Regions from separate parts of the Paenibacillus sp. FSL H3-0329 genome, predicted to be linked through region 1. Evidence: riboswitches for the same ligand, from Rfam matches in the RefSeq annotation. Region 1 holds a riboswitch; each other region holds the start of a gene.
The links. Region 1 has a riboswitch for cyclic di-AMP ahead of NSQ66_RS16270 (APC family permease). Riboswitches for the same ligand answer to the same signal wherever they lie in the genome.
Positions count from the first base shown of each region.

Region 2: linked by a shared signal. The riboswitch ahead of NSQ66_RS00545 (C40 family peptidase) and the one ahead of NSQ66_RS16270 (APC family permease) in region 1 are both predicted to bind cyclic di-AMP.
Region 3: linked by a shared signal. The riboswitch ahead of NSQ66_RS25165 (TrkH family potassium uptake protein) and the one ahead of NSQ66_RS16270 (APC family permease) in region 1 are both predicted to bind cyclic di-AMP.

Region 1 is NZ_CP150150.1:3,705,884-3,711,655, reverse strand. Features, by position in the region: gene NSQ66_RS16280 (DsbA family protein) at 1-738, shown strand, start outside; gene NSQ66_RS16275 (disulfide oxidoreductase) at 735-1,199, shown strand; cyclic di-AMP (ydaO/yuaA leader) riboswitch at 1,394-1,553, shown strand; gene NSQ66_RS16270 (APC family permease) at 1,678-3,495, shown strand; gene NSQ66_RS16265 (iron-hydroxamate ABC transporter substrate-binding protein) at 3,699-4,706, shown strand; gene NSQ66_RS16260 (iron ABC transporter permease) at 4,927-5,772, shown strand, end outside.
Region 2 is NZ_CP150150.1:112,189-117,960, forward strand. Features, by position in the region: gene NSQ66_RS00530 (cytochrome c) at 1-330, opposite strand, end outside; gene NSQ66_RS00535 (GNAT family N-acetyltransferase) at 458-943, opposite strand; gene NSQ66_RS00540 (C40 family peptidase) at 1,132-1,584, opposite strand; cyclic di-AMP (ydaO/yuaA leader) riboswitch at 1,629-1,771, opposite strand; gene NSQ66_RS00545 (C40 family peptidase) at 2,134-2,562, opposite strand; cyclic di-AMP (ydaO/yuaA leader) riboswitch at 2,620-2,758, opposite strand; one part of gene NSQ66_RS00550 (IS3 family transposase) at 2,978-3,942, opposite strand; one part of gene NSQ66_RS00550 (IS3 family transposase) at 3,942-4,329, opposite strand; gene NSQ66_RS00555 (hypothetical protein) at 4,473-5,303, opposite strand; gene NSQ66_RS00560 (M1 family metallopeptidase) at 5,315-5,772, opposite strand, start outside.
Region 3 is NZ_CP150150.1:5,697,921-5,703,692, reverse strand. Features, by position in the region: gene uvrC (excinuclease ABC subunit UvrC) at 1-775, shown strand, start outside; gene NSQ66_RS25170 (CPBP family intramembrane glutamic endopeptidase) at 874-2,550, opposite strand; cyclic di-AMP (ydaO/yuaA leader) riboswitch at 2,871-3,046, shown strand; gene NSQ66_RS25165 (TrkH family potassium uptake protein) at 3,111-4,469, shown strand; gene NSQ66_RS25160 (TrkA family potassium uptake protein) at 4,483-5,154, shown strand; gene NSQ66_RS25155 (LysR family transcriptional regulator) at 5,678-5,772, opposite strand, start outside.

The DNA of each region.
Region 1 (5,772 bases):
AAAAGTCCAAATGTTCCCCAGTTGAGCAAACAAGAGAAACGACGGGTAGAACAGGAGCAACAGAAGCAGAAAACGAGAATTTTAGTTATTAGTTCAATAGCTGTAGTAGTTATCATTTTTGTTGGATTGTTTATGTTAGCTTCGAAAGATGCAGCAAAGAATGTCTCTACAGGAGAACCGGTAGAATTCAATTACAGTGAGCTACCTAGGATTGGTAATGAGGATGCACCTGTTAAGCTTGTTGAATTTGGCGATTTCAAATGTCCAGCTTGTTCCCAGTTTGCTGGCTCCATGAAACCGAAAATTGTTCAAGATTTTGTCAACGAGGGAAAAGCAGCTCTTTACTTTGTAAATATGGCTTTCGTTGGTCCTGACTCTGAGACAGCTTCACTAGCTGCATTGTCTGTATACCATCAGAATAAGGATGAATTCTGGAAGTTCTATGATGCTGTATATGCGCAGCAAGGGGATGAGAGCGACGAATGGGCCACTGAGGATTTCTTGATAAGCCTTGCTGAAAAAGAGAAATTAGCGATCGATTACGATCTGTTGCGTAAAGACATCCAAGAGAAAACTTATGCAGATGAGCTGAAGAAAGACATTCAGTTGGCAACTGACGCAGGCGTGACAACTACGCCTTCGCTCTACATTAATGGGGTGAAAACGGCTGAACCTTTCGATATTGAAGCGATTACATCTGAAATTAACACCGCCGCAAAAGCAGTGGAGGCAAAGTGACAAAATTCCTATCTTTTTGCAAGCGTAACTGCCTCTATCTGGCCTGGTTTGTCTCTTTGGTTGCTGTAGCTGGTAGCTTGTATTTAAGTGAAGTCTTGAAATATGAACCTTGTAAGCTTTGCTGGTTTCAGCGGATTTTTATGTATCCGCAGTTATTTTTGTTGGGAATTGCCACTTTCCGTGGAGATAAGCGCATCATTCCTTATGTGCTTCCATTAAGTTTGATTGGTGGCAGTATCTCAATCTATCATTATGCGGAACAGAAGATTCCAGCGTTAAGTAAAGTTCTACCTTGTACAATTGGTGTTCCTTGTAATAAAGATTACTTGAACTACTTCGGATTTATTACGATTCCTTTGTTAGCTTTAATCGCTTTTGCTCTAATTAGTCTCCTTCTTTGGTATGGACGTAAGGAAGAAGAAATGATTGAAGTAGATGCAGAGGAGAGCTTAGGATTTTAGTTTTCGCTTTGGAAGTTACAAAAAAGCTGAAAAGGTATTAAAATCACGGGCTAGAGGGATAATTGAAGATAATGAAAGAGAGCATCCAATAAGACGCTATATTTGAGCTTATTGGATGTTTTTTCATTCTTTTTTCATTTTTTTCAACGCTTTACTGTAGGCACTTTGTAGACTAATATTAGACCTTGTGAGAAGTTGAATATGCGCTGAATTTTCTTAGGAAAAACGGGGGAACCAAACTTGGCATTCATGCCAATGGGGTGAATCGGAACCGGGTCGAACAGACCTGTACCGTAGGGCTATAACCACAGCCCGAATCCGCCAGCTAACCTCGTAAGCAAGGTGGGAAAATGACCATGCATAAGCATGCGGATCATTTCCGTATGCTTATTTTTGTGTCTGCATTTATGAAATCCACCGATGAAAACAGCGCACGGAAATTCCGTTTCAGCTCCCAAAGAAAGGAACTGTATCCACCATGGTAAGCAAGGTAAAACGACTATTGATCGGACGTCCGATGAAGTCGAATGAACTCGATCATGAAAAGTTATCCAAGGTTAAAGCACTGGCTGTCCTGTCTTCTGATGCGCTCTCGTCTGTAGCCTACGGAACGGAACAAATACTGATTGTACTGGTGGCTGCCGGGTTTACTGCCATCTGGTATTCCCTGCCAATTGCATTAGCCGTATTGGGCCTGCTGGCCATCCTGATTTTATCCTATCGGCAGACGATTTTTGCTTATCCGCAAGGAGGCGGAGCTTATATCGTAGCCAAGAGCAATCTTGGTATTCCGACAGGGCTGCTCGCTGGGGGTTCATTATTGGTGGATTACATTCTTACCGTAGCGGTTAGTGCCTCGGCAGGGACGGATGCGATCACATCGGCTTTTCCAAGTCTTCATAATCATACTGTTCTCATCGCTGTATCTGTTATCGTTCTATTAACAATCATTAATCTTCGCGGAGTGACTGAATCGGCTTCGTTCATCGCAATTCCAGTGTATTTGTTTGTGGTTTCGATTGTTGTTCTGATTATCTCCGGTATCGTTAAATATGCAATGGGTGGCGCGCATGCGAATGTTCCTGAAATAGGCAGCGCCGTATCTAATGTAAGTTTGTTTCTACTATTAAAAGCGTTTAGCTCTGGTTGTTCAGCCCTAACGGGGGTTGAGGCCGTATCTAATGCGATCCCAAACTTTAAAGCACCGGCTGAGAAGAATGCAGCCAAGACGCTAATGATCATGGGACTTATCCTTGGCTTTATGTTTACCGGAATCACTGTGCTGGCGTATTGGTATGGTATTGTGCCAGATGAAAAGGCTACGGTTGTCTCTCAGATCGCTGAATCGACCTTTGGCCGTGGCGGATTGTACTTTTTCATTCAAGGGATTACAGCAGTGATTTTGTTCTTGGCAGCTAATACAGCATATTCAGCGTTTCCGCTGCTTGCCTTTATGTTTGCAAAAGATAAATATCTGCCACACGCATTTATGGTCCGTGGTGACCGCCTGGGCTTCTCAAACGGCATTATTTTTCTAGGAGTTATGTCTATCATACTTGTGGCTGCATTCCATGGGAATACGGAAGGTTTGATTCCACTTTATGCGGTAGGCGTGTTCATTCCTTTTACCTTATCCCAACTGGGGATGATGGTGCATTGGATCAAAACAAGACCTGCTGGATGGGTGAAAAGATTTGTTGTAAATACCATCGGTATGCTGACTACATTGACGATTACGCTTATATTTATTATTACTAAATTCTCAAGCGTATGGATGGCATTCATTTTCTTACCTGCTGTAATGTTCGTGTTCCACCGTATTCATAAGCACTATTTGAACACTGCGGATCAACTGCGTATATGTCCGGCTACTGATAAACCTATAATTAAAGGAAGTACTGTAGTTGTTCCTGTTGCAGGGGTTACACGTGCTGTATTACATTCCATCAGCTATGCGAAGTCTCTAACAGATAATGTTGTTGCTGTGTATGTAGGCTTTGATGAAGAAGACATTCATAAGATGGAGCAACGGTGGGAGGAATGGAATCCAGGCGTACGCCTGATTGTACTTCGCTCCAGATATCGTAGTATCATTCGTCCGTTAGTGAAGTTTATCGATACGGTTGAGTGGAAGACAGCTGCGACGGATCACATCACGATTCTGATTCCACAGTTTATTACCAAACATTGGTGGCAAGCCGTGCTTCATAATCAGACCAGCTTTTTAATCCGCTCGTATCTAATGAATCAAAAGGACGTTGTAGTAGCGACTGTCCCTTATCATTTAAATAAATAAGTAGAAGATTAAAGATGAGGTTATATCCGGAACGTTCGGAATATAACCTCTTTTGTATTTTATATGAAGGAAATTGTTGCAAATCCACAGAATTTGAAATTTATATGTTGACACAGAGAATGAGAATCAATATCATTTAAAAGTGAAGCAGAGGTAAAGGTCACCTTTGAATATCAAAGCAGTTACATATAGGAGGGTTTTTAATGTTTTGGCTTAACAGAAAAAGATCAGGAAGCATGAAAGTGACAATGAGCGGACTAATAGTGATGACGCTATTACTTTCCGCTTGTGGTAATAATAATGCTGAAAGTTCATCAAATGCAGGAACAGCGCCTACAACAGCTCCTACAGCAGAATCTACAGAGGCACCTGCTGCTCCTAAGACATTAACAGATGCAATGGGCCATGAAGTAACGATTCCGGCTAATCCACAGCGCGTCCTGGGTTCATATTTGGAAGACTCATTGGTAACTCTGGGTGTGACTCCAGTAGCTCAATGGTCAGTTACAAATGGCGTTCAGGATTATCTGGCCACTGAATTGAAGGATGTTCCTACAATTAGTTACGATCTTCCGTTAGAGGCTGTAACCAGCTTTGCTCCGGATCTTATTATCATCCCATCGGAGTCTTCTGTTCAGAACGGGATTTACGATCAGTTGAATAAGATTGCACCCACTTATGTAATTGGGGATGAACTAAATCAAGATTGGCGCAAATCTTTGCTCAAGATTGGTGAGATTTTGAACAAAACCTCTGAAGCAGAAAAAGCCATTAAAGATTATGATGTTAAAGCAGCGGCTGCGAAAGAACAGCTTGCAGGAGCTATTGGACAAGAGTCCGCGGCTATTCTATGGTTGGTGCAAAAAAACTTCTATATTGTAGACGAAACCCGCAGCAGTGGTGCTGTATTATATACAGACCTTGGCGTAAAGCTTCCTAACTTAGTAACAGAGATCCCAGTAGGAACAAGAGCAACTTGGAATCCAATCTCGCTAGAGAAGCTTTCTGAGCTGACTGCAGATCATATTTTCCTTGTAAATAGTGATAAGACTGAGGGTTCGGAGATCTTAGATAGTGCAATTTGGAAGGGCATCCCAGCTGTGAAAGCTGGAAATGTGCATGAAATGAGCTCAACAAGCAGCTGGCTTTACAGTGGTGCGAACGCTGGCAGCAAAATCATTGACGATGTGCTAAAAAGTCTTGTGAAATAAAAGTCGTAATTCACCATGAATGAGACTGATCATTTCGGTGGGGAAGGGCGTGCAGATCAAGTATCTCGTGATACAAAGATCTGCACCATTTTTTTATAAACCAATCCCATAGTACGGAAAAATCGTTCCTGCAATTGTACAACATAAATATTTTTGCGATAATGAGAATGATTGTTGTTATCATATAAACCATTGTAACTATTGAATAAGGAGACAACCCATGGTTTCACCCTCAGATTTCGCAAATCGTATTAACAATGAACCCAAAAAAGCTCTACATACCCGACCGGCAGCTGCCATTGGTATTCTTATTTTTGGACTTGCTGCCATTGCCTTCGGATTGGCACTTTCGGTCTCAGTGGGTGCGGCAGATATCAAGTTAGCTACGGTATGGGAAGCAATATTTCATTTCAATCCAGATTTACAAAAACATCAGGTGATTAGAGAACTGCGATTTCCACGTGCTATTGCTGGCGCCTTAGTCGGTGCTTGCTTCGCAGTAGCAGGGGCTATCATGCAGGGGATGACAAGAAACCCGCTTGCGGATTCAGGGCTGTTAGGCTTGAATGCAGGAGCAGGAGTAGCGCTGGCAATAGTATTTGCTTTTGCACCCTCACTCTCATTCACTTCACTAATGTTGTATTGCTTTATCGGTGCCGCTGTGGCCTCTTTTATCGTATTCGGAATCGGTTCGCTTTCTTTTAATGGCCTGACCCCCTTGCGATTGACACTAGCAGGTTCGGCAGTTAGTGCTTTATTGGTTGCTATTAGTCAGGGAGTAGCTATTCTTTTCAACTTATCTCAGGATATAGCCTTCTGGTTAGCCGGTGGGATGGGGGGAGCTAGCTGGACTCAGATCAAGATTATATTCCCTTGGGTGGCCGTAGCCTTAATTGCAGCGATGATGTTATCACGATCCGTTACATTGCTCAGCTTAGGAAGAGAAGTTGCGGTTGGTCTGGGGCAGCGGACAAGGTTAGTTCAGTTGGCATGTATGATTGTTGTGGTTATCTTAGCTGGAAGTGCGGTTTCAACGGTTGGCCCGATTGCTTTTATAGGACTAATT
Region 2 (5,772 bases), 3.3 Mb from region 1:
GACGTTGGCGATCTCTTCAGGAGCTAGCTTCTCCTTAAAGGAAGGCATTTGGCCACGTCCTTTGGTGACGATGCTGTAGATTTCCTCAGCGTCATGCTGACCGCCTTCATTCTGAAGACTTGGTCCAACTCCACCTTGAAGCTGATCGCCGTGACAGGTGATACAGCTGGCTTTCACGGTTGCTTCTGCCTTTGCGGCGTCCAGTTGAACTACCGGCATCGTGGGCTTATTTTCTTCTGCTACCTCTTCTTTACCCGGAAGTGTAAACATGAGTACTACCGCAAAGGCACAGGCGGCAAAAAACAAACCGCTCATGATCCATTTCTGCATCCCAATTCGTCCCTTCTATGTAAGCTGCTCCCTACATTATAGCTTATGGTGAAGCGTTATCATAGGGTTTGTGACAAAAAAATGAACGAGAATACAATCATTCTTATGAAATATCTGGTATTTAATATCATTTGTCATAGACCATGCAATAAAAAGGTTTGTCTCCTGTAGGTGTGCGGCGTTCATACGTATCTGTAATCGTAAATCCACATTTTTGATAAGTTCGAATGGCGCGTTGGTTCCAGGTCAGGACTTCCAGATCTATCTCACGATCAGGATAACGACTCAAGGCTGTCTGGACGATGGCATCTACGAATAGTTTGCCTAAACCATGGCCGCATAGATCGGGGCGCATCCCAACTCCTAAACGGACGACTCCTTCCATCGGGAACAACTGTGCGAATCCGCACAAAACCTTATTTTCATTTAATATGGAGATATATTGTTCCTCCCGGAGCTGCGGATCACCAAACTCGATGCCAAGAGCCTGCATCTGCTCCCACGGCATCCAGCCATAAATATTATATGGGGGCGTATAGCTCCACTTACAAATAGCTTCTCCGTGAATTGCCTCCATAGGAACAACATGAAAAGTTACCGAGGGGTTTATCATAAGGTCAACGATCTCCTTTCACGAGGACATTGCTATATTACTAATTATATACAAAATGGGGGAGGTTCGACTCAGAAACTTTATATGAGGGGAATGTTTTACAAATTATGAGAGGGGTAAATAAGTAATAAGACAAAAAAACAAGCTCTCCTCCAAGAGTACCTTGGAAAAGAGCCTATGTACGTTATTTATTGCACATCATCATTGTCTTCCGATTCAGCAGCAACCGATTGGTAAGCGTCTGTGCTCATAATGCGCTTGGCACCAACGTAGCGTTTCACGTAGTAGCTATCACTCAGAGAGCTAATCGTAACACCGCGTGAGGTAGAAGCGTGTGCGAACTTACCTTCACCGACATAAATGCCGACATGGGAGACACCTTTGCCACTTGTATTGAAGAATACAAGGTCTCCGGCTCTTATATCATCACGGGAGATTGCTGTGCCCATTTGATATTGGGAACCTGATTGGTGTGGAAGGTTAATGCCAATCTTATCAAACACATACATTGTAAATCCGGAGCAATCAAATCCGTTAGTGGATATACCGCCGGATACGTATTTAGTACCGATGGCCTTGTCAATCACTTTATCCATTTTGGAATCTGCGAAAGCGCTTCCTGCTCCGATGGTGAGGATGATGGAAAAGCTTAGTACTGCTGCTGCTAACTTCTTCTTCAAAAGTGTATACCCCTTCCAAATGCCTACGAGGTTAGCTTAAGGGTTCGGTTGAAGGTCCCCTATGACCCCTCTATATAATGGAGGTCAATTCACCCAAAGTTGGTTCCCCCGTTTTCCTAATAGTTAGGAAACTCGGCTCATACTGTTGATTAGGATTAGCTTGTAATCAATACATGACAAAACCTTTGTAAATAACAACTTAATGATTACAAAAATGTTACTAAAATCTCACTGCGCTAATTGTAACAAACAGAAAGCCGCTTGGCAATCGTTTTTAACATATTAATGCAGAAAAATTGGCATTTTTACGGTAGAAAGGCATATGTAAGCGTTAATAATGACCTAATTTTTAATATAATTGCAATTTTTATCAAATAAACGTGTTTCAATTGGGCTCTAATAGTGTAAAAATATATTATGGAATAAAGAAAAACCCGAATTTGATTACGGGCATAATCAGATTCAGGTTCATATAGTTGTAATTGTGAGGTTATAGTTGTGAGGAAGGTTTCAATCGAAGGCTACAGCTTGATAAGCTGAAGTACTCATTACTCTTTTAGCGCCAACATAACGATTGGCCCAGTAGGCCTGACTGAGTGAAGTGATGGTCACTCCACGCGAAGAGGACGATTGTGCGAATTTTCCGTTTCCAACATAAATGCCGACATGGGATACTCCATTGCCAAGTGTGTTAAAGAACACTAGATCACCAGAACGCAGATTGCTTTTGGATACAGCAGTTCCAACGCTATATTGAGCTTTTGATGTACGAGGTAAAGTAAGACCCACATTCTTGAATACATACTTTGTAAATCCAGAGCAATCAAATCCGGCAGTGCTTGTACCTCCGGTTTTATAGGCAACTCCAATAGTCTTTGAGATTACAGAGTCCATTTTAGAGTCGGCAAAGGCGCTTCCTCCACCAATAGATAATGCCATTACAAGTCCTAGCGCCGCAGCGACGCATTTTTTTCTTAAATTATGTCTTTTCAAAAGATGCACTCCTTCCAAGGCCTGCGAGGTTAGCTTAAGGGTTCGGTAGAAGATTCCCTATGATCCCTGTAAAGCGAGATCAATTCACCCAAAATATGGTTCCCCCACTTCCCGGTGCAAAGGAATTAGGCGTGTTAAGCACCAGAGAATGACGTTTCGACAGTTACACTTACGATAAATACATTTAGTTATGTAGGAATCGTTTCAATTGATTACAAAATTGTTACTAATAGCACAGGACTTATTGTAACAGAGCTTTTACGATTTTGCAAATACTCTTAAGTTATCCGTAATGAGAAAAAGTCCCAGCTCCTGAATTGAACTGTGACCGTATTTGTGGAAAGTTGAAAAAAGAAGACCTTTAAGAAGCAATTAATAGGTGACTCCTGAATTCATCGGGAGTCATCTTTTTTAATGTCCATTGATATCGCTCGGAGTTATAGTAGGCGATATAGTCATCAACCTTTGTTCGTAATTCCAAGAGAGTCATACATGTCTTGTACTCCAAATCATCCTTCAGATGGCCAAAAAAGCTCTCCATGGCGGCGTTATCCCAGCAGTTCCCTTTCCGTGACATGGACTGTGTAAACCCAGCTTCGCGTACGAGAAGGCGGAATCTAGGGTGAGTATAGTGCATTCCTTGATCCGAATGCAAAAGGGCTTCTGGATGAATATTGCCATCCAGTCGTTCAAGTAGTTTCTCCAGTGTTCGTTCTACAATTGGCATAGCCAATGAAGAAGAGAGGTAGTGAGCTAAAATTTGTCTCGTAGCCCCGTCTTTCACCACGGATAAATAAGCACATTGTCCATTACCATAATGCATATAGGTAATATCCGTCAGCAGCACTTTCTCAGGCTCTCCTTGGTCAAACTGGCGCTTGAGTAGGTTGGGACATGTTTGGTGCTCTTGTGTGGCTTTTGCCATCTTGCGATAGGGATTTGCTTGCCGGATCGTAGCAACAAGCTTATATTTTCGCATTAATCTTCGAATCTTTTTATGATTCATGATGATACCATTCTCCCGTTCCAGCCACATCTTCACGACCAATGCTCCAGCTTTACCATTCAAAGCGTCATAGTGTTTCTTGATAAGGAAAGCGTCTCGTTCGTCTGCCTTCTCTCGCAACTGTCTTGCTTCCTCAGCGACTTGCCAACGGTAATATCCGCTTAAGCTCACACAAGCTAGCTTACACAAATAACGCGTCATTCGCTGCAGACCGTGCTTACGTATCGTTTGGTTAATAATTTCGTAGCGCTCGGAGGGGGTCAACGTTTCCTCTGCATCTTCTGCTTTTCGAGCGCCTCCAGCTTTTTTAAGAAGTCGTTCTCCATCTCCAGAAGCTTGATTCGTGCTTCTGCACGTTTTAACTTTTCCTCGGTAGAAAGTTCCCCTGTCGGTCGTCTGCCCGGGGATCCTTTTCCTCGTTGTTCCTCTAGTAGTCCAGCCTCTCCCAGAGCATTATATGTATTACGCCAACGGGTTAGGCAATGCTTAGGCTTCTTGCGACCGATAATATCTAGGTTAAATCCTGCGCTAAGGAAGATCTCCATTGGGGCTTGGCCTTCCTTATAGGCCTTAACCGCAGCCAACTTAAACGTTGGTGAATAGGTAATACTCTTTTCCGTCACGTTCTCTACATTTGGATTGTTCTCTAGTTGTTTGATCTCATTTTCGTTGAATATCCTTGAGCTTCCTCTTGTTTTGTTATTCATGAAGGCTTCCTCCGTTATTTCGATATTTCGATTAAAACACAAAATGACCCGTAAGAGGGTCACTTTTTTCAAAGTTTCCATCTTACGGGTCACAGTTCAAATACAGGAATTGGGACCTTTTTATTATGTCAAATAAGGTTGATTTATTGTGGAAATGCTTTGCTACGCCATAGATGATATTGTGCAGAGATTCCCCACATTTTTAAGAGCGTAGAAGGTAGTGGTGAGATTTGCCGTATTATAAGTGCCGGTAGGCCGGGACAGAACAGACCCGTCAGTCCGCACACTAGCAGTAAGAGCAGGCCTCCCGCACCAAGTACAATGGAAACACCTATAGCAGGAATCAGTGACCGCAAGCAGATGAACAGGGAGGAGAACATTCCTGTACCGCCGGTGTAACCAAACTGCATATATAGAAGAAACAGGCGCACGATAAAAATATATATAAGCCATGCCAATACGTATGGTACTAAATGAAGTAACAAAGCGTAGTTAAACAAAGAGGATAAGAACAGCCCGTACATTTTTGGAGCAAGCCAGTACAGCGGCAGCAGGGTCAGCACCCATTCGATTAGGCTAAAGACTAAGACAGGTAGTCCATAGATCTTCATGCCAGGGAAAAAGAACAGTCCACGCTCGCCCTTTCGCTCCTGGTGGAGCTCATGCAGCAATCCTGCCCTTATGAAAGGGGAAAGCAGAAGTCGCAAGACAACAAGCGCCAGAAGCATCCATAACCAAGTGCGTATCGCAGGGTCCGTATTCAAGCTGAACTGTCCCTCGATATAATACAACAGTCTGCCCATACCGCTGCCTCCGGCGTCTTTATCCGGATAGCGCAGTAGAATTGGAATAATAGCAGATCGGATGAAACCATACATAAAGTAGCCCCAGAGCAGTCGGTAGATGAAGAGCAGAATTAAAATATAAAATTGCTCCTTCATGCTTTGCCAGCCGCGGGTTATCGATGTTCTCACAATCATTCACCTCACCAGACAAGAGTTCCGAGCACGGTTTCAATTAGTTTAGTTACACTTAATGTCCAGCGAGAGAGCGTCTTGGGCTCTATTTCCGCCAGCCTAAAGTTGTTTAGATGTTTGCTCTCCAATAAGATGGAATGTTCAGGGTCAATCTCAGCAGAGAGAAGAGGCTTATCGCTTAACAATTGCAACGTAGTCTCTGCTCCTTCACCGTTCCAGACCCGCTGCACCGAAGAGCTGTCGGCGAATGTGAATTTCACGGGAACATCAACGTAATGGCTCCCTTTGTTTGAAATCTTCACTAATGATTCGTAGCTTGGAGCATCGCCGCTGTTATTTTTTTTAAAAGTAATCGTATCTACTGAGAAGTCAGGCGCTCCATCACCATAAATGTAATCATCGAAATAGGTCTGCCATGATTTTTTGGTTACCTTCTCAACGACTTTCTGAAAATCTGACGTAGCAG
Region 3 (5,772 bases), 2.0 Mb from region 1:
CATGGCCTGTCAAAATGCAAGAGTGGCTATCGACGAGAAATTCCGGCTGATTGAACGGGATGAAGAGCGTACCTCTGGAGCAGCGATCAGCTTAGGTGAGAGCTTGGGTCTTGAACGCTTGAGCCGCATTGAGGCGTTCGATAACTCGAACATTCAGGGGACTAACCCGGTCTCAGCGATGGTTGTCTTCATTGATGGCAAGCCTGCACGAAAAGAGTATCGTAAATATAAGGTTCGTACGGTAGTGGGTGCGGATGATTATGGAACGATGCGCGAGGTCATTCGGCGGCGATATGAACGGGTATTGAAGGAGAATCTTCCGATACCGGATCTTATCGTGGTCGATGGCGGGAAAGGGCAAATCTCCTCTGCTATTGATATTCTGGAGAATGAGCTGGGATTATTCATTCCGGTCTGCGGCCTTGTTAAGGATGATAAGCATAAGACGGCTCAGCTTTTGGTTGGAGATCCGCCAGAACCTGTCGCGCTAGCCCGGGACAGTCAGGAATTTTACCTTTTGCAACGGATTCAGGATGAGGTCCATAGGTTCGCGATCACCTTCCACCGTGAACAGCGCGGGAAGTCCATGGTTACCTCCAAGCTGGACTCTATACCTGGTATAGGTGAGAAGCGCCGTAAAGCGTTGCTTAAGCATTTCGGATCGCTTAAGAAAATTAAAGAAGCCTCCGTGGATGATTTCCGTACACTTTCTATTGGAGAAAAGCTGGCAAGACAAATTCTTGATGCGCTCAAGGACGAAGAGCCAACCTCATAGCAATGATGACAAAAGAAAAAGGGTATCACAGCAGCGACTAAAGCTGCTATGATGCCCTTTTTTTAATTTGGTTATAGGATGTACACTATTTTATTTTCTTAAATCAAAGAAGAAGGCTCCACCGGCTTAGGTTTCTGTGGTGGATTAAATCGATAGACGATGTAAGCGACTATGAACGGCATAATAATCGCGAAGATACCCGCGCCTACATTTACGCTCTCCTTCATAAAGATCAGCGTAGCGCCCATCAGGATGCTGTCAAACACGACGTGGCTGAACATGACAGCAATAAATCCGTAACGAAGGAAAATATAACTGAACAGCAGCCCGATTACGGTCAGCTCAATGGGACGGGAGCTGATGGGATAGATCGGATATAACGTATGGCCAAACGCCCAAACCAGCGTGGTGATCAAGCAAGCGACAAAAGTGTTCCGGAACACCTTTTTCAGCATAGGAATTCCGAAAAAGCGATAAATGGCTTCCTCAGATAAACCAGCGAGCCATGCGACGATAGGCAGAAGCCAAGCATATCTCATGTTATAAGGAGATTGGGTGGCGTCTGTAGTAGACCAATTGTGCAAGGTAAACGATAATATGATGAACATAACCGTCTGCACCCCTAGCAGAATGAAAGCCCAGATGTAACCAGCCCGGATACTGTCCAACACATATTGTCCATAGCCGGGCTCTTTGGCGCGGGGCCAAGGGTTCATGCCTTCCTCTTTTCGCCATAAGCCATTGCCGCCCACTAAAGAGAAGTAGAGCAAGGAGGACATCAGCAGGCTGTACAAAGCATAAATGATAAACATAATGACAGAGGTAATCTGTGCTTCTAGCCCTTCGCCCGTAGATTCAGGCAGCATATTATAGGTGCTGATCATCATGATTACAAAATAGGCTGAGCTTAGGAATACTCCACGTTTAAAGGAAGTATGCTCTCTTCTAAGAATACTGTAGACGAGTGCCAGAATTCCTAAAATCAGTGTGGGTATACCGTAACCGAATAATGTTAGCTTTTCCGCTAAAGAGGTCTGTCCTTGTACGTAGGAGGTATGCCAAGCTGGTGCAGTGAATCCGGCATTAAAGCTGGAGACCTGCTCTCCACTGAAATCAAAATAATAGTGCAATAAGGATTCGCCGACCTGAACAGTACTATCCGTATACACTAGCCCATGGCTTCCTGTATTCGATTCAATTTGTAGCTTGGCAGGATTTACTTCCCATTCCTGAAGCCAAGGACGAGCAAGATTCTCCTTCTGCGCTAGAGTGAGGTCAGCTCCCTTGTCCTCTTTTGCACCAACGGAAGCAATGCCAGACCCCTCTTCGGAGGCAACTTTTGCAGCCTTTGAGAAAGCGACAATCTCGCCGGTATACATATTGAGGTCAACGATGATTTGCGGCTCTTGATCCGCTGACGGAGTAAGCGTTGCACGAAAGACATCAAAAGGATATTTTTGATCCAATTTTTTCTTGGTGTAGTCCTCCACAAGCTTCTCGCGAGACATATAACCATAAAAGGAAGAGTCCGTCTCGTAAAGTACATTCCATTGATCGTTTGGTGCTTCGGTGTAATTGAGCTTTTGTTCTGCGAATAATACGGCTTGGTCACGGGCTTCTGCCTTGCTAATAACGGTGGTATCTTCCCCTGTAGAGCTGCTTAGCAGCGAAGGGGAAATCTGAAACATAATAAATAGAATAAGACCGATAATGCCCGAGATGATGAGCCTCTTGGAGAGGGCACGTTGCTGTAGGGGCTGGCCGACGGGATTCATGTAACGCCTCCTTGTTATGTACTGACAATGTTATGTTCCATTATAGTATTAGTGCCTGGCTGGTTACAAAAAACATTATATGTTCTTTTTATGGGTAATAGAGATAGTATAGAATAGTCATGTGAATTTATACCATGAATTTTATCGTGTTCATTTGTGTACGAATGGTGAGAATCGGTGTAATTGCAGGGAAAACACGGAAAAGTGATGAGAAAAGGTACTCCATTTGATGCAGTCTCTTTAAACCGCATTTTTTCATGTGAATGAGCATTAATTGTGTCTTTGTGAATTCACTAAATAACGTATATAATTTGTATGCAATTGTATAGTAGCCGAATTTCTGGTGAAAACGGGGGAACCATAAGAAGTGATGAAAAGTGGAGTGTACAAGATAAATGGCACTTTCATCAGGGGTGAATTTCGTTCTAGGAACGAATAGGGCAGCCTGCACAGTCCGAATCCGTCAGCTAACCTCGTAGGCTAATTTACTGCAGGAACCAAGTCAGCATTGGTTTTCCAGTGCTTTTTTTGTTGGAATTTTTGATAAGAAGGTGAGCATAGTGGCTTCACAGTTTCGCAGGATTTCTGAATTTAAGTTTCTGAAGCTCTCGCCGCCGCAGATACTGGTGCTTGGTTTTGCATCGATTATTCTGATAGGGGCCTTGCTGCTTATGTTGCCCATTTCAAGCACAAGCGGGAATTCCGTGGAATTTATTGATGCATTATTTACTTCAACTTCGGCAACCTGTGTAACAGGACTTGTTGTGCTGGATACCGGAACTTCGTTCACGATTTTTGGGAAAACCGTAATTATGATCCTGATCCAGATCGGCGGCTTAGGTTTTATGACCATGGCCACTCTATTTTCACTGGTGTTAAAGCGTAAAATTTCTTTGCGGGACAGGCTAATCCTACAGGAAGCCATGAATCAAGGCTCTATGGAAGGAATTGTGCGACTGATCCGGAGAGTCCTTATATATTCTCTTGTCATAGAAGGCTGTGCCGCTTTGCTGCTGTCTATTCGCTGGGCTTTTGATATGCCACTGGGAAAAGCGATTTATTTTGGCATATTTCATGCGGTGTCTATGTTTAATAATGCGGGGTTCGATATTTTTGGGGATTTTCGCAGTTTAACTGATTATGTATATGATCCGCTTGTGAATATTATTGTGATGTTTCTGATTGTCTCCGGCGGGATTGGTTTTATTGTAATGTCAGATCTGGTGGAGTTTCGGGTAACCCGCAGGCTGTCTCTACATAGTAAAGTTGTCCTGTCCACCAGCACAGGGCTGATTCTGATCGGAGCTCTGGTTATTTTTATATTCGAGTTTACTAACACTCGTACCCTAGGTTCACTGAATTTTGGCGGTAAAATATTATCAGCCTTCTTTCAATCCGTGTCTCCCCGTACGGCTGGCGCGAACACAGTTGATATTGCTGGACTTCGGCAGGCTACACAATTTTTTATAGTGATTCTTATGTTTATTGGTGCTTCTCCAGGCTCAACGGGCGGCGGGATCAAGACAACAACCTTTACGATGATGATTGGTGCTGTTATTGCTATGCTGCGTGGACGGGAAGATGTTGTGTTGTTCCGTTATCGGCTGGCTCAAGAGCGCATCTACAAGGCATTAACGATCACACTGCTGGCTTTGTTGTTAATCGCCTCTGTGTCGATGATACTCTCCACAACTGAAGACAGTAATTTCTTGGCAATCTTGTTTGAGACGACCTCCGCCTTTGCTACGGTAGGACTGACTATGGGGCTAACTCCGGAACTGTCAGCGATCGGTAAGATTCTACTCTGTCTGACGATGTTTGCAGGTCGGCTAGGTCCACTAACCTTGGCGTATGCACTCGGTCCCAAACAGGGTAAACCACTGTATAAGTATCCTGAAGGTAAAATAATTATTGGATAGGAGTTAATTAGAAATGAAAGCACAGCAATTTGTAGTAATCGGCTTAGGTCGCTTCGGTTCAAGCCTGGCGCTTGAGCTGATGGAAATGGGCTACGAGGTGCTCGGCATTGACCACCATGAAGAACGCGTGGAGGAAATGAGCGATCAGCTGACGCATACGGTAGTAGCAGATGCTACAGATGAGGGAATTATGCGCTCGCTTGGTGTACGGAACTTTGATTGTGGGATTGTTGCGATTGGTGACAATATGGAGAGAAGCATTCTGGCGGCCATTTTGTTAAAGGAGATTGGAGTCAAGCAAGTGGTGGCTAAGGCAATCTCCATCCTTCATGGCCGCGCACTGTCGCGGCTGGGGGTTGATCGGGTTATTTTTCCGGAGCGGGATATGGGGATTCGTGTGGCACACCAGCTGGTGACGCCCAATTTGCTGGATTATATTGAACTGTCCAAGGATTATAAAATTGTCGAGCTGACCGTGCCATCCTGCATGAACGGCAGAAGCTTGTCCGATTTAAATACAAGAGCTAAATATGGCTGCAGCATTGTTGCCCTAAATAGGGAAAGCGGAATAATCGTCGCTCCAACTGCCCATGATTATTTAAGTGAAGGCGATGTTATGGTACTCATTGGTCCTAATGAAAGTATTGACCGTTTTGAGAGTGAAGTTGTGAACCAAGAATCATAGTAAAAGAAGCTGACTCAAAAGTAGTGAATTCTACTTGGGGGCAGCTTCTTTTTTATGGAGTAAAGAGTAGGAAAAGTAATGGATTTTACTATGCCATATGACTATAGATCACGCGTAGTGATCTGTGCTATTGGGGTGTGTGGTGGGCGAGTTACTAGGTGTGATATTCGTACGGCTGTAGTAGATGATTTGTGGTATCTGTGACAGTGGACTATGGGCGAGATGCGTTCTTTGTTTGTACGATGTACAGAGTGGGTGTGAACTAATTAGAGAAAACTTCCCTGAAAACAGCCGCTATTCGCTCTAAATAAACGAAATTAGGGAATTTCTCCCTAATAATTAGAGGGATTCCTTATTAGCTACTGAATCGGCCAAAAATTAGGGAAGTTTTCCCTAATTATAAGTCTTCTGAACAAAAATCTCTGAATTTTAGGGATAAATCCCCTAATCTTTCGATAAGTGCTTCACTTATTGCCTCATTTGGAGATCAATAGGTGCGCCCCTTGATTCATTTGGTCCGGCTTTACTGCTCACGTTCTGTCAGAAACATCTCTTCGGTTACTTGCACCAGACTGCGAGCCGCCGTGCTCATGCTTCCATCGTCACGGTAAATCAGGC